One region of the Staphylococcus warneri genome, then DNA from elsewhere that is predicted to be linked to it. Evidence: riboswitches for the same ligand, from Rfam matches in the RefSeq annotation. Region 1 holds a riboswitch; the other holds the start of a gene.
The links. A riboswitch is a leader RNA that binds a small molecule or an ion and turns the genes downstream of it on or off. The one in region 1 is predicted to bind FMN.

Region 1 (8,284 bases):
TGCGACACCAGAGACATTGAAAAAGTTGGTGTTTTCTCAGCTATTGGTATAAGTGTTGCTTCTCTTGTAGGGTTAACTACTAAGTATTTACGTAAATAAAATCATTAAAAAAACTGCCCACAAAATACTAATTTTGTAGGCAGGCTGTACAGGTTGAGACATAAATATATATTTCAAGTTACATTCATGTATAAGCAGTAGTTGACTGTAAAGTCATTCTTTTTCTTTAGAAATTAGTATTTCTTATGCATGAGTTTCACTCATGTATTCCTATTTTAAAGTACACATTAGCTGTGGCTAATGCGTAAGAACCACTTCATATTCAATGATTAGTGGTTCTTTATTATTTCTGTCCCTCTCCTTTCTTGTTTAAAATTGTTTCAATAAATTAGCCATTTCTATTGCACTTACAGCCGCTTCAGAACCTTTATTACCTGCTTTAGTTCCTGCACGTTCAACTGCTTGTTCAATACTTTCCGTAGTTAATATACCAAATATAACAGGCACATCTGTTGACTCATTAGCTTTTGATACACCTTTTGCAACTTCATTACAAACATAATCATAATGCGATGTCGCCCCTCTTATGACACATCCTAATGTGACTACTGCATCATATTTACCTGTTTGAGCTAATTTTCTTGCAACCATAGGAATTTCAAAAGCACCAGGTACATAAGCGACATCAATATTATTTTCGTCAACATCGTGACGAATAAAAGTATCCTTAGCACCCTCTAGCAAACGTCCTGTAATAAAATCATTAAATCTACTCACTACAATAGCAACTTTTAAATCTTTACCTACTAATTTTCCTTCAAAATTCATTTTATGATCCTCCTAAATTAAATGTCCCATTTTTTCTTTTTTAGTTGTCATATAGTCATGATTATATTGTGTTTCTGGTACAATCACTTCTATACGTTGTTGAATATTAATGCCATATTCTTTTAATCCTTCAAATTTCTTCGGATTATTACTTAATAAATTTACTTTTTCTATTTCAAAATATTTAAGAATCTGTGCAGCTATATTATAATCTCGTAAATCTTCATCGAATCCTAATGCTAAATTAGCTGTAACAGTATCATAACCTTTTTCAATTAATTCATAGGCACGTAATTTATTCATGAGTCCTATGCCACGCCCTTCTTGAGGTAAATAGATAATCATTCCACCGTTTTGTTCTATATAATTCATCGAAGCTTCTAATTGAGCACCACAATCACATCGTTGGCTATGGAAAATATCACCCGTAAGGCATGCAGAATGGATACGCACATTTTCATGTGATCTAATATCACCTTTAGTTATAACGACGATTTCTTCTTCACTATAATCAGTTGTAAAACCATACATATCAAATGTACCAAAATCGGTTGGCATTTTTACTTTCGCATTAAGATTTACATGTGATTCATTAACTTGACGATATTCTATTAAACTTTCAATCGTAATCATAACTAATTGATGTTTCTCTTTAAATGCTTGAAGATCTTCACCCTTAGCCATAGACCCATCATTATTCATAATTTCACAAATTACACCTGCAGGTTTAGCACCTGTTAATTTAGCAAGATCTACTGCCGCCTCTGTATGCCCATTTCTTTCTAACACACCATTATCTTTAGCAATTAAAGGAAATAAGTGACCTGGACGGTTAAAATCTGAAGCTTTTGCATGCTCTTCGATTAGTGCTCTTGCAGTTAGTGTTCTCTCATTCGCACTGATACCTGTTGTTGTATTCTTATGGTCAATACTTACAGTAAAATTTGTCCCATACACGTCTGAGTTATGTGATTCCATCGGATGGAGCTCTAGGCGTTCACTAATACTTGAACTGATAGGTGTACAAATTAACCCACGACCTTCTCTAGCCATGAAATTAATCGTATCGTCTTTCATCCATTCAGTTATTGCTATTAAGTCGCCTTCATTTTCTCTATCTTCATCATCAACTACAATAATACTTTCACCTTGTTTTAAAGCTTTTAAGGCTAATTCAATACTGTCGAACTTCATGTTTATTGCCTCCCCTAAAAACCAAATGCTTTTAGTTTTTCTTCTGTTAAACTCGATTGATTATGATTTAAAATATTTTCAACATATTTGAATAATACATCTGATTCTAAATGTACGTTATCTCCCACTTTTTTACTAGATAAGATGGTGGAACGTCTTGTTTCAGGAATCAAATGTATATCAAAAGCATCTGAATGAAGATCGAAAATCGTTAAACTTGTACCATCAACTGTTATCGATCCTTGTTTAACCATTTGATTAAGTATGGATTTGGATGCTTTAATTTGGATAATCATTGAATTGGCAGATTCATTAATTTTAGAAATCGTTCCTAAATGATCAACATGACCTAACACAAAGTGACCACCAAATCTGCCGTTTCCACTCATCGCTCTTTCTAAATTAACTTTCGTATGGCGTTGAACATCAGAGAGGTAAGTTTTATTTTCTGTGCCTTTAATCACTTGAACAGAAAATGTTTGGTCATCAAAATCAATGACAGTCAAACACGCACCGTTCACACTAATTGAATCACCAATATGCATGTCTTCTAGTATTTTTTCGGCAGTAATTACTAATGTTCGAACTGAATTTTGATTACGAACTTCTTGTACCGTTCCTATTTCTTCAATGATGCCTGTAAACATTTGCAATCACTTCTTTCTCAAAACTAATTTAATATTTTGATGTATTAACGTGGAATTAACAATTTCAAATTGAGTTGTATCTGGTAATGATATAATTTGGTCAGTTTGGAAAAATTGATTCTTACCAGAACCACCTATTATTTTCGGGGCAAAATAAAGTACAAGGTGATCTAAATGATCTGATTGGAGAAATTCTGAAGTAATTTCGGGACCTGCTTCGACTAACAGTTTCCCGATACCTTTATGATATAAATCTTTTAAAATAGATTTAATCTCACATTGTTCCATATATATAATAGTTACATTACTATTGTCTACTGTTAAATTTTTATTTTCTGTATAGATCCAAATGGGAGAAGCGTTGTCGTGAAATAGTTGTTGACCAAAATCTAATTTGCCACTTTTACTAAGTATGACACGAATTGGATGTTTACCGTCAGCTATCCTTGTCGTGTACAAAGGATCGTCAGCTTCTATCGTTTTACGTCCGGTTAATACTGCATCGTGACTATGACGTAATTGATAAACATCTTTTTTTACATCCTTATTAGTAATCCACTTACTCTCGCCATCATCGGTAGCTTGTTTACCATCTAAACTAGCAGAAACTTTCACAGTTAATTCGGGAATGCCATTCCTTTTAGCAGTGAAGAAATCTTGATAAAGTTGGGCTGCAACGGCATTATATTGAAATTCAACTTCAATGCCTGCATTCTTCAATATGTCATCACCTTTTGAAATGAGTGTAGTATCTTTAACAGCATAAATGACTTTTTGAATACCTGCTTCGATGATTTTATCTACACATGGTGGCGTTGAACCATGATGTGTACATGGTTCTAATGATACATATATTGTCGCACCTTTTGCTTCTGATTGTGCCATGTCTAAAGCTTGAACTTCAGCATGTTTATCACCTTTTCGTAAGTGAGCACCAATACCAACTATTCTACCGTCTTTGACGACAACCGAACCTACAGGAGGATTAACACCTGTTTGTCCATCAACCATTTGTGCAAGTTGAATAGCATAATTCATAAATTTACTCAAAATATCACCTCTAAAATTAAAAAGCCTTACACCAATGAAATGATACATTTCAAGGCATAAGGCGAAATCATATATTTTTAAACAAGCATATTTATATCTAAAAAATAAAAATATACTTATTAATACACATACTTATACAAATATATGTTAATGTCGATAAACGTCATTCTTTCTCCCATCCAGACTTTAACTGTCGGCTCTAGAATTTCACTAGATCAGCCACTAACAAATGTTAGCAGGTCGCAGGCTCATATCACTGCCGGTTGGGAATTTCACCCTGCCCCGAAAGAATTTTATATGAAATTGTTAAAGGTTAATTGAGTATTGTATTCTGATTTACTACAATTCAAATCATACTACACCTTTTTCAAAAATACAATTACTATACATTGTACTTAATTAAAGTAATACTTTTAAATTAAATCATCGGATTTTGTTTCTCTTTTAAATAAAATATGGATTTAAAAATAACCGAATATCATTAATCAACGCTAAATGCTCTCTTCGTTTATATTTTCAAAGTCTTGTTGAGTGTCATACAATCTATCAACTGCATTAGCCACTTGGTTAACAATCATTTTGACACCGTTTCTAAGTTTATTGACGCCATTTGTCATTTGTCCTATCGCTATGACATTAGTTAAAGTACCAAATCTAGGACTAATAACCTGGTTCGTTTCAGGAATAATTTGTATACCACCCATGGGATGAGATTGTACAATTTGCCTATTTTCTAAATTACGAATTAATTGGTCATCTTCATCTAGCTCAGATAAATGGTTTTTAGATCCAGTTGCATTAATGACTACATTAAAATCTTCAATGTCATTCTCATTTTCATATTGTAAATGGAATAATCCGTCCTCATGATATACATTTTTTAAATTTTTACGGATAATCAACGCCTCTTTTTCTAATAACTCAATAAGTAATTTCGCAGTTCTAGGAGGCATTGGATTAGAATTGAGTTGAATCATTTTAGTATATTTCTCTTGGAATATTTGTTGATCTTCAAAACTTAAACTATTCCAAATCCAATTTAAATTTTCCTTTAAGTATTCAATTATACTTTGGAAAATTCCCATTTCCTTTTCATGTTCTAAATCAAACTTTAAATCATTAATATGATTTCCAGTTCTTCTATTGATTAATTTTTCAAAATCTATACCATAGTCGCTACATTCTTTTAAAAATAAATCTACTGCTATATCTAATGGGACATTCCCATAATTCTGTGCCTGTAAATCATTAAACTTTTGTTTTGTTAAATGTGTAAATTCTATATCTACCATTTGACCTCTTACACTAGGTAAATTGGCAGATCGACTAGTCATTAAAATAGGCAATCTAGGGTGATGTGCAGTGACATATCGAATAACATCTAGACTTGCTAGACCAGTACCAAGAATTGCAATTCTATCATCTTCATTTACATCATCTAATGAATTGTATGTAGGGTAAGGTGTCGGTTTAAACCCTTTTATACCTTTTAAATGATATGGATCGTGATATGCAAATGTACCAAAGGTTAAAAATAAGTAATCATATTCTCGCCATTCTTTCATATCATCTGAGGTACAAACGTAATATTTAAGATTTGTTTCGTCTACTTTTGAAGTCGTAAATATTTCACGTACTTTATGATTGATAATTGTTATATTTTCATATTGATCATCAAATTTGGATAAATATGATTTCATATAATGTCCAAATACAAAACGTGGTAAATATGTAGGATTATCGAATTCAAATTCTTGCTGATGTTGATACCATTTCCAAAACTCTTCATCATCATCTAAATTTAAACTCATTTTTTTAGACGGCATATTAATAAGTAATTCACTACTATCATTTTGAAAAGGAACACCCTGTCCCATATTATTGCGGTCATCATACACATCTACTTTTAATTTTTCAAAATGGTCATGTTTGACAAGTTGACGTAAAACACTGACACCGGCTGTGCCCATTCCTATTATAGCTACTCGCATTGTTATATCATCCTTTATCTAAAATCTATTTCTGTGATAATTTTTCTTAATAATTCCTTTTTCAAGTTCATAGATTATCAAAAATTAGACTTTCATATTTACTCATATATATCCTAATCTTCAACAATTTAATCCTTTATAATTTGTGATAAAATCTTTCTAAGAGGTGATGAAATGAAATTAATTTCTAAAATCATAGCACTCACTATTATAATATTTTTATGGATGACACGTCATAATAAAGCTGAATAATACAGTTAACGTATACAAAAATGCCTACAACAGTTATTACCGTTGCAGGCATTTTTCCATATTAGCTTCATTATTTCTTCAAATGATCTTTATCATCTTTATAAACATATAACTTGAAATATTTACCTTCAGTTTTCATATCTTTATAAAAATCCGCGATGATAGTGGCATTACTTTCAGCCCATTTAATGTCAGTTGCATATTGATGTTCACCAGGATTCTTAGGATTCCATCTCATACTGTATAGTGTATCTTGATCTTCATGTTTTAAGAAATGATTATGAATGAAATCAGCACCACCATAAATGGCTTTTTGAGGTGTGTCCCAACCATGTTTTTTAGCATATTCAGCACCTGTCTTAACAGGATCTTTGTCTAATGCTCCTACACCGTAAAAGTTGTAGTATTTCTTACCATCAATTTCTACACCTTTAGATAATTCACTCTTAGCAGCACCTGTTTCTAATAACGCATGTGAAATTAAATAAACTTCATTTACATGTTTATCTTTCGCTGCTTTTGTAAAGTCATCAGTATGTTTCAATAAAGTTGGTCGATCAACTAACATACGCTTAATTCTTTTTTCATCAATACCTTGATATTTAGATAAATCTAAAAACTGATATTTTTGTACGTCACTATCGATAAATTGACTACTATCCATAGCTGATTTTATTTCAGTTGATGATGCATCTCTCCACGCATCATTGTTTTTATTCGATACTTGTTGACTCGTATAGTTATCTATTTGTTTCTTTGCGGCTTTATCTAAAGTTACATCTAATTTCTCAATCTTCTGTTCTTCTTTTACGTGTTTAAAGAAGATTTGGTCAGAAACCATTGAGAAAAAGATAATTGCTCCAATTACAAAGATAATCAGCAATCCTAAAATTGCAACAATAGATCCCTTTTTGTGCTTCGTCATATTCACACCTCTTAGGTCAATGTTGTTATTCTTTTCAATTGTATTACGATAATAAAGTTTAACATTATTAATTCTGATTCACAATTTAATATATACTTTGTTACAAATTCATAAATAAAAAGTAATAAAAATGAAACTTTTGAGATGAAAAAGATTTAGACAACAATATTGACACTATCTTCAGGAAAATGATGCACGAATTATATGCATGCAATTTACATATGATAGTGTCAATTCAATTTCTATGTCTAAACCTTTACCATTATTTATTATGATTTTTATATTCCATCATGATAAAACTTACAGCTTGTGATCTATTTTTATAAAAATATTGATTTAAATCAATTGTTCCTTCAATTTCACCATCTCTATATTTCATTTCATTAGTAAAATTATTAATCATTACAAAATCTGAGCGATCTTTAATTCGATCTAAATCGTCATTGCGTGCGAAAAAATGTTCTAAATTTAAGTGTGCGTAATCCATACGTACCTCCTATCAAACTTTGCTCTATTTAAACAATACGACAATGTAATTGTAAAATTTAAATACCTAGTTATTTTCTATGCTTACTATTTAACACCTATTTTTACAATTAAGCAAATGAAATTTTTTATTAAATATTTTAAATTCATTTTATCCGGAAAAACGCTTTATGTACATAAATAGGAGAAAACTTTGGAATTCAAGATTATCTATCAAGAGTACAACAAAATCATACATTATTTGTTAAAAAGATACCAAATCACTTATAATTATGACGAGTTTTATCAATTACTGTTAATCCAATTATGGCACTTAACTCATAATTATCAACCCTCAAAATCTCACAAATTATCCTCTTATCTTTTTATTAGGCTAAACTATTATCTTATCGATATATTTCGCAAAGAAAACAAAAAATTATCTACTATAAATATTGATACAACTGTCTACTCAAAAAATGAACCCATTCAATTTTTAAACGAAGATGCATTACTTTTGCAAGACATTTATTATCTATTAAATAATCAAGAAAAACAATGGTTAGATTTAAAATTATTGGGTTATAAACAATTTGAAATCGCAAATATAATGCATCTTTCTATATCAACTATTAAGAAAATTAAAAAAGTAACTCAATCCAAAATTATGCAGCATTTACAATACAACCTAGAAAAGGAATGACAACATGAATCAAATTACAACATCTCAATTATTATATATTGAAACAGAGATAGGTCCAAAAAGTGTTACTCGATGTCATTATCAACAATATGCCATTTCACTACCGCTTACTATCAATAATACATTAATATATCTATTAGAATTACATCAAAAATCATTACCGCTTCAAAAGAAACTTGCTAAACGACTACTTCAAATTAATAAAAAGATACCTCTTTACGTTAATGAG
Region 2 (8,284 bases), 280 kb from region 1:
ATTATAATTCTTAGTAGAGGAGTGAGGCTTCCGTGGAAGAACGATTAAATCGCGTGAAGCAACAATTACAACAGTCTTCATATAAGTTAACTCCACAACGTGAGGCTACTGTAAGAGTTCTAATAGAAAACGAAAAAGACCATTTAAGTGCAGAAGATGTATATTTAAAAGTTAAAGACAAATCACCAGAGATCGGATTAGCTACCGTTTATCGTACCTTAGAATTATTAGCAGAATTAAAAGTATTAGATAAAATTAATTTTGGTGATGGTGTTGCTCGTTTTGACTTAAGAAAAGAAGGAGCTAAACATTTCCATCACCATTTAGTATGTATGGAATGCGGTAAAGTCGAAGAAATCGAAGAAGACTTATTACCAGAAGTTGAAAATCGTGTTGAAAAAGAATTTAATTTTAAAATTTTAGACCACCGATTAACATTCCATGGTGTATGTTCAAATTGCCAAGCTAAAAAAAGTGAAGAGAATAAATAAAATTACTTTATCTGAATAAATGTACAAATGTTTGAGTATTTTAGATTCTCCACACATATATGATATTAAGAAGCCACCGCTTCAAAAGAGGTGCTTTATGATGGAAACAATTATAGAAGAATATTTAAAATTTATTCAAATTGAGAAAGGATTAAGTGTCAATACAATTGGTGCTTATCGTCGAGATTTGAATAAATATAAAGAATACTTAACATTACAAAAGATTTCAAATATCGATTTTGTAGATCGTCAAACAATTCAAGAATGTTTAGGTTATTTAATCGATCAAGGTCAATCATCTAAATCTATCGCTAGATTTATTTCAACAATACGTAGCTTTCATCAATTTGCGTTACGCGAAAAATATGCAGCTAAAGATCCAACAGTATTAATAGAAACACCAAAATATGAAAAGAAACTCCCTGATGTTTTAGAAGTAGATGAAGTCATTGAATTACTCAATGCACCAGATTTAAATAAAAACAATGGATATCGAGACCGCACAATGCTTGAGTTATTATATGCTACAGGTATGCGTGTATCTGAAGTGATACAAATTGAAGTTGAAGACGTCAATTTGATGATGGGATTTGTTCGCGTATTTGGTAAAGGAGACAAAGAACGTATTGTGCCATTAGGAGATACGGTTATAGACTATTTAACTACCTATATCGAAACCGTAAGGCCACAATTACTTAAGCAAACTGTGACCAACGTCTTATTTTTAAATATGCATGGTAAACCTTTATCTAGACAAGGTATATGGAAGATGATTAAACAAAATGGTCTAAAAGCTAATATTAATAAAACACTCACGCCACATACATTAAGACACTCATTTGCAACACATTTACTTGAAAATGGTGCCGATTTACGTGCAGTACAAGAAATGTTAGGACACTCTGATATTTCAACTACACAATTATATACACACGTTTCAAAATCACAAATTAGAAAAATGTATAATCAATACCATCCTAGAGCTTAATAAACGTTAAAACCAATGATACCTAAGATATAGAAGCGTATCATTGGTTTTTATTATTATCTATTTGAAGTCTTTGATACTGTTTATCCTTTAATGCGAGTTGTCGTGCTAAAATAACATCACTTCGATCTCTTAATAAATGGTGATGAACAATCTCATCATTTAAAATAGGTGATGAAACAAAATGATAATCTGAATAATGTAATTGAATTCGATTCAACATGTCAACATTAATAGGCAATTGAATAGGTTCAAATGGTTGTCGTTGTGCTACGCGTGTCATTTGTTGGTCAAGTAACGTGATATACCGTTGAATATTCAAATGTAATTGCATTTGATCTTCTTTATTAGCGTTTTTAATGACTTGTTTTGCTTTGTCAAAAGACTTAGCAGCACCTTTTAAATTACATCGTCGAAAGTGATAGCAAGCCGTAGCACATAAAATCAAACTCACGACAGCATCTTGTTTGCTAAAATGGTTATTTTCTTTCCAAGCCTCTTCAAGTATGTCATGACATAAAAAATAGTGCTGACTTGTATGAAAGTGATAATAAAATTGAATTAATGCTTGTTCCATCTGAATTTCACCTTAATTTTAAAAGTTATATAAATTCATGCTATAATATTTTAGTGAAATATGCACATAAGTTGCAACATGAGGTAGATACTATGTATGAAGTAAAACTGGATGCATTTAACGGTCCACTCGATTTGTTATTACATTTAATTCAAAAATTTGAAATAGACATTTATGATATTCCTATGAAGTCATTAACTGAACAGTATATGCAATATGTTCATGCAATGAACCAATTAGAAATCAACGTTGCAAGTGAATACTTAGTCATGGCTTCAGAATTGCTGATGATTAAAAGTAAACTATTGTTACCACAATCAGAAGATAATCTCGACCTAGAAGAAGATCCACGTGAAGATTTAGTTGGTAGATTAATAGAATATCAAAATTACAAAGAGTACACAGAAATCTTAAATGAAATGAAAGCTGAACGTGATCACTATTATACTAAGCATCCAACTGATTTATCACATATGGAGACTGATGAATCTTGGGACCCATCGAATACCATTGATTTAACCGAATTAATTGTTGCTTATCAACGTGTTAGAAACCGAGTAGAAATCAACAAACCTCATTCCGTAGAAATTAAGAAAGAAACATTTACCATTCAACAAGCAACGGCACAAGTCACGGACAGATTAAAAACAAAGTCATCCTTCAATTTCTTTAGTCTGTTTACATTTACAGAACCTATAGAACAAGTGGTAACACACTTTTTAGCCATATTAGAAATGTCAAAGTCAGGGATTATTAATATTGAACAACATCAAAACTTTGATGACATTAATATATTAAGAGGAGTGAATTACGGCGTTGAATAAGCACGGTATATTAGAAGCACTGCTATACACATCAGGAGATGAAGGCCTTGAAGTCAAACAATTGCTTGAAATTCTAGAGGTCAATGAAGCTGAATTAACTGACCTAATCGACACGTACGAATCGAACGGTCTCATGATTCAACAATTTGGAACAACATGTGTTATGACAACTAAAAAAGGCGCTGCACAATACATCGAAGCCTTAATTGAACAAAAATCTAAAATGAAATTATCACAAGCCGCAATGGAAACATTATCGATTATTGCGTATAATCAACCATTAACTCGAAGTGATATCGAACTTATTAGGGGTATTAATTCTGATGGTGCAGTTAAAACACTCATTGCAAGAGGTTTAGTAGAAGCAAAAGAAGTCCAGAATTCACGGAGTCAACAATTAATCACGACAGACCTATTTTTAAATGTATTTGGTATAGAAAAATTAGAAGATTTACCAACCACTCAAGAAGATGAAGAAGAAATGGACGCGTTCTTTAGTAACTTGGTAAATCAAAAGGGAGATACAAATGAGTAAAGAATTAGAAAGATTACAAAAAAGAATTGCAAGCAGTGGTTATACATCACGTCGTAAAGCTGAAACTTTAATTACTGATGGCAAAGTAAAAGTTAATGGACAAGTCGTCACTGAACTGGGTACAAAAGTTTCAAATTCAGATACTGTTGAAGTTGAAGGTATCAAATTAGAGCAAGAAGATAAAATTTATATTTTATTTAATAAACCTGCACAAGTAATTACAAGTGTATCGGATGATCGTGGCCGTAAAGTCGTGACTGATTACTTCAAAGATATAGAAACACGTATATATCCAGTAGGTCGATTAGATTATGATACATCGGGATTATTATTGTTAACGAACGATGGAGAGTTCACGAATTTAATGACACACCCTCGATATCATATTAAAAAGAAATATGTCGCTAAGCTTAAAGGGTATCTAATGAGAGAAGAAGTGAAAGCTTTAGAAAAGGGTATCGAACTTGAAGATGGTTTCACACAACCTGCTCAAGTTAAAGTGAAAAACCAAGACAAAGATAAAAATACTACTCTTGTTGAAATCACGATTAGTGAAGGTAGAAACAGACAAGTGCGTCGTATGTTCGAACATTTTGGACACCAAGTAAGCAAATTAACGCGTATCCAATTTGGCCCGCTTGACATAAAAGGTTTAAACGCAGGTGAAGGTCGAGTACTCACACCTCATGAAGTTAAAACAATCCGCCATTTAGCTGAAAATGGGAATGATTAAACTATACCAATGATATTTAAATCTTTGAGATTTTTTTCACAAAGATTTCTTTAACACTAACTTAATGACTATTTCATATGCTATAATAACTATTGAAATGAACAGCATGTGTAGGAGGTAATTTAGTATTATGACGAATGAAATACTTATCGTTGATGACGAAGACAGAATCAGAAGATTACTTAAGCTATACCTAGAAAGAGAATCTTTTGAAACACATGAAGCAAGTGATGGTAAAGAGGCATATCAACTTGCTATGGAAAATGACTATGCGTGCATTCTTTTAGACTTAATGTTGCCAGAGATGGACGGTATCGAAGTAGCCACTCAATTAAGAGAGCATAAAGATACACCTATTATCATGCTCACTGCAAAAGGTGAAGAGACGAATCGTGTCGAAGGGTTTGAATCAGGTGCCGATGACTATATTGTAAAACCATTCTCCCCAAGAGAAGTTGTCTTAAGAGTCAAAGCATTATTAAGAAGAACGCAATCAACAACACCTGAACAAAGTGAACCTCATGCAAGAGATGTGATTGAGTTCAATCACTTAGTCATCGATAATGATGCACATAGAGTACTAGCTGATAATGAGCAGGTTAATTTAACACCAAAAGAATATGAACTATTAATTTATTTAGCTAAAACACCTAATAAAGTATTTGATCGTGAACAATTATTAAAAGAAGTTTGGCATTATGAATTTTATGGCGATTTACGTACGGTAGATACGCACGTGAAAAGATTAAGAGAGAAGCTCAACAAAGTATCGAGTGATGCAGCTCATATGATACAAACGGTTTGGGGCGTCGGCTATAAATTCGAGGTTAATACAAACGATGAACCGGCTAAATAGTGTAGTAATAAAACTGTGGTTAACTATAATTTTTATAGTAACGACAGTTTTAATTTTATTAAGTGCTGCGTTAATTACTTTTATTCAATATTATTATACACAAGAAGCTGAAGATTCCATTAAAGAAGACGCCAAACGTATTAGTTCATTGGTAGAAAGCTCTAAAAATCAAAATATAGCCATTAAAAATAGCCAAACATTGATAGATAATCCAGGTGGATTAATTATTATGAAAAATTCATCTACCGCTTATCAACAAACAATTTCACCGGATAAAAAAGCAATGTTAAAAGAAATCAAAGATAATAAAGATTTTAACCGTGTTTTCAAACATGGTGAGTCAATGACACGTAATGTCACGATTAAAGAACAAGGTAATTCACATCCCTATATATTAGTGGGTTATCCAATGAAAGCTGAGCCAGGAAGTCACTCAGAATATAGTGGTGTCTTTATTTTTAAAGATTTAAAATCAATTGAAGATACTAACAATGCGATTACAATTATCATCTTAATTACCGCAATTATATTTTTAGCAGTGAGTACTATTTTTGCATTTTTCCTATCATCTAGAATTACGAAACCGTTAAGAGAGTTAAGAAATCAAGCTCAAAAGGTATCACAAGGTGATTATTCACATATCACATCAGTATCAACAAAAGATGAAATTGGAGAACTGTCACGAGCGTTTAATAATATGAGTTTTGAAATTCAAGAACACGTAGAAGCATTATCTACATCTAAAAATATACGTGATAGCTTGATTAACTCAATGGTCGAAGGTGTTATAGGTATTAATGAACAAAAGGATATTATTTTATCAAACAAAATGGCAGACCAAGTCTTCTATACATTAGATGATAACGCGGTTGAATTAATAGAAAATCAAATTGAACAAACCTTTAATACTAAAGAAACGCAATTCCAAGAAATTGAAGCAAACACACGTTATTATGTGATTATCATGAGTTATATTGAACGTATCCAAAATGATGGCAGAAGTGGTATCGTTGCTATAATACGTGACATGACAAATGAACATAATCTTGATCAAATGAAAAAAGATTTCATCGCAAATGTGTCTCATGAGTTACGAACACCAATTGCATTACTACAAGGCTATACAGAATCTATTGTAGATGGAGTTGTCACAGAACCAGATGAAATACATGAATCACTCGCTATTGTCTTAGATGAATCTAAACGTCTAAACCGCTTAGTAAATGAATTATTAAATGTAGCGCGTATGGATGCTGAAGGATTATCTGTAGAGAAAGAGACACAACCAATTTCTGATTTACTTAACAAAATGAGAATAAAATATCGCCAACAAGCCACTGATTTAGAACTTAACATGCAATTTGAAGTGAACAATCAACAGTTATGGAACTATGATATGGACAGAATGGATCAAGTCTTAACCAATTTAATTGATAACGCATCAAGATATACACAACCTGGAGATACAATTTCAGTAACTACAGACGAAGATAATAGCTATAATATTTTAAGAATAACAGATACGGGTACTGGCATCGCACCTGAACATTTACAACAAGTCTTCGATCGTTTCTATAAAGTAGATGCATCAAGAAAAAGAGGTAAACAAGGTACTGGATTAGGATTATTTATCTGTAAAATGATTATAGAAGAACATGGCGGTATAATTGAAGTTGAAAGTCAAGTAGGCGAAGGAACAACCTTTATCATCAAATTACCAAAATAAACATAATAAAACCTGTTAGAGTCAGTTGATTACTTTAACAGGTTTTTTATTTATTATTAAATCTATAGATTAATCATCAACTTGATTATTTTAATGACAACTTATATCTATATAAATATATCGGAGCAAACTCATTGTACATAACAGAGTTATCATGTATGATATATTTAAAATAAAATTATAGTTAATTCATCTTCGGGGTCGGGTGCAATTCCCAACCGGCAGTAAATTAAGCCTGCGACGTAAAATGTCTCATTTTACCTGATTCAGTGAAATTCTGAAGCCGACAGTATAGTCTGGATGGGAGAAGATGGAGGTTTTTTGTTGTGCAAATTTCCTCCTTTTCTAGCAAGATGAATGAAAGGAGAAAATCATATATGCAACAAAACCAAAATAGACGTTTAATCTTTATAAGTATGTTAAGTGCAGTCGCTTTCGTACTTACATTTATTAAATTTCCATTGCCATTTTTACCACCATACTTAACGTTAGACTTTAGTGACGTACCTACATTACTTGCTACATTTTTATTAGGACCAATTGCAGGAATTATAGTGGCATTTATTAAAAATTTACTCAATTTCTTTTTCAATATGGGCGATCCTGTAGGCCCCGTAGCGAACTTCTTAGCAATTGCAAGTTTCTTATTAGCTGCATATTATATTTATAAAAATAAACTTAGTAAGCAATCATTATTAATAGGTCTTGTAATAGGTACAGTTGTTATGACCATTGTATTAAGTATTTTAAATTATTTTGTATTGTTACCACTTTACGGCATGATATTTAACCTAGGTGACATTGTTCATAATCTTAAAGTAATTATTGTTTCAGGTGTCATACCATTTAATATTATTAAAGGTATTGTCATTTCAATCATCTTTTACTTTATATTCAATAGAATTAAAAATAACATTCACTTATAAATAACTAGCGCCCTTACACATAATGTGTAAAGGCGCTTTTAATACTATATATTATTCAAATTTAAGTGCGTCACCATCAAATGGTTCGTCTTCAATTTTAATTGAATCTGTTGGACAACCTTCTAGTGCATCTTCCATATCTTCATATAACTCTTCTGGCACCTCTGCAGTACCTTGGTTATCATCAAGGATTACGAAAGCAATACCTTCGTCGTCATAATCATAGATATCTGGAGCTGCTGCACCACATGCACCGCATGCTATACAAGTATCCATATCAACGATTGTATATTTAGCCAATTTCATTCGCCTCCTTTGAAAAAAATGCTACACTAGTAATAACAATACTACTATTGTAGACATCGATAGTGTGATTTTCAATATATTCGTTTTATAGAGTGAGGGTTTATCTTGTATCAAATTATCAAATATGCGTGTCAGCACGCATTCAACTACAAAACAAATAAAAGTATTTATAATATCTTAACAGGAAAAAAATCCCATCAAACATTTTTTGACGCAAGTAGTCAACAACTTTTGTCATTATATCATAGTTTACCGAGATTAAAATATCCGTCTTTTGAGCGATATTTAAATGAATTGAATGATGAGGAACCAAAAATAAATA

Region 2: another riboswitch for FMN. It lies ahead of EL082_RS06320 (ECF transporter S component); the one in region 1 lies ahead of ribD (bifunctional diaminohydroxyphosphoribosylaminopyrimidine deaminase/5-amino-6-(5-phosphoribosylamino)uracil reductase RibD).

Annotation. Positions count from the first base shown of each region.
Region 1 is NZ_LR134269.1:985,962-994,245, reverse strand. Features, by position in the region: partial or broken gene EL082_RS05005 (proline dehydrogenase family protein) at 1-99, shown strand, start outside; gene ribH (6,7-dimethyl-8-ribityllumazine synthase) at 370-828, opposite strand; gene ribB (3,4-dihydroxy-2-butanone-4-phosphate synthase) at 841-2,022, opposite strand; gene ribE (riboflavin synthase) at 2,037-2,669, opposite strand; gene ribD (bifunctional diaminohydroxyphosphoribosylaminopyrimidine deaminase/5-amino-6-(5-phosphoribosylamino)uracil reductase RibD) at 2,676-3,719, opposite strand; FMN riboswitch at 3,883-4,013, opposite strand; gene EL082_RS04980 (FAD/NAD(P)-binding protein) at 4,211-5,710, opposite strand; gene sagB (peptidoglycan release complex glucosaminidase SagB) at 6,033-6,887, opposite strand; gene EL082_RS04970 (hypothetical protein) at 7,150-7,374, opposite strand; gene EL082_RS04965 (sigma-70 family RNA polymerase sigma factor) at 7,567-8,055, shown strand; gene EL082_RS04960 (competence protein ComK) at 8,060-8,284, shown strand, end outside.
Region 2 is NZ_LR134269.1:1,268,774-1,277,057, forward strand. Features, by position in the region: gene fur (ferric iron uptake transcriptional regulator) at 33-491, shown strand; gene xerD (site-specific tyrosine recombinase XerD) at 592-1,479, shown strand; gene EL082_RS06290 (DUF309 domain-containing protein) at 1,520-2,056, opposite strand; gene EL082_RS06295 (segregation and condensation protein A) at 2,149-2,880, shown strand; gene scpB (SMC-Scp complex subunit ScpB) at 2,873-3,415, shown strand; gene EL082_RS06305 (pseudouridine synthase) at 3,408-4,148, shown strand; gene EL082_RS06310 (response regulator transcription factor) at 4,279-5,004, shown strand; gene EL082_RS06315 (ATP-binding protein) at 4,988-6,730, shown strand; FMN riboswitch at 6,918-7,046, shown strand; gene EL082_RS06320 (ECF transporter S component) at 7,108-7,656, shown strand; gene EL082_RS06325 (ferredoxin) at 7,708-7,956, opposite strand; partial or broken gene EL082_RS06330 (YpbB family protein) at 8,068-8,284, shown strand, end outside.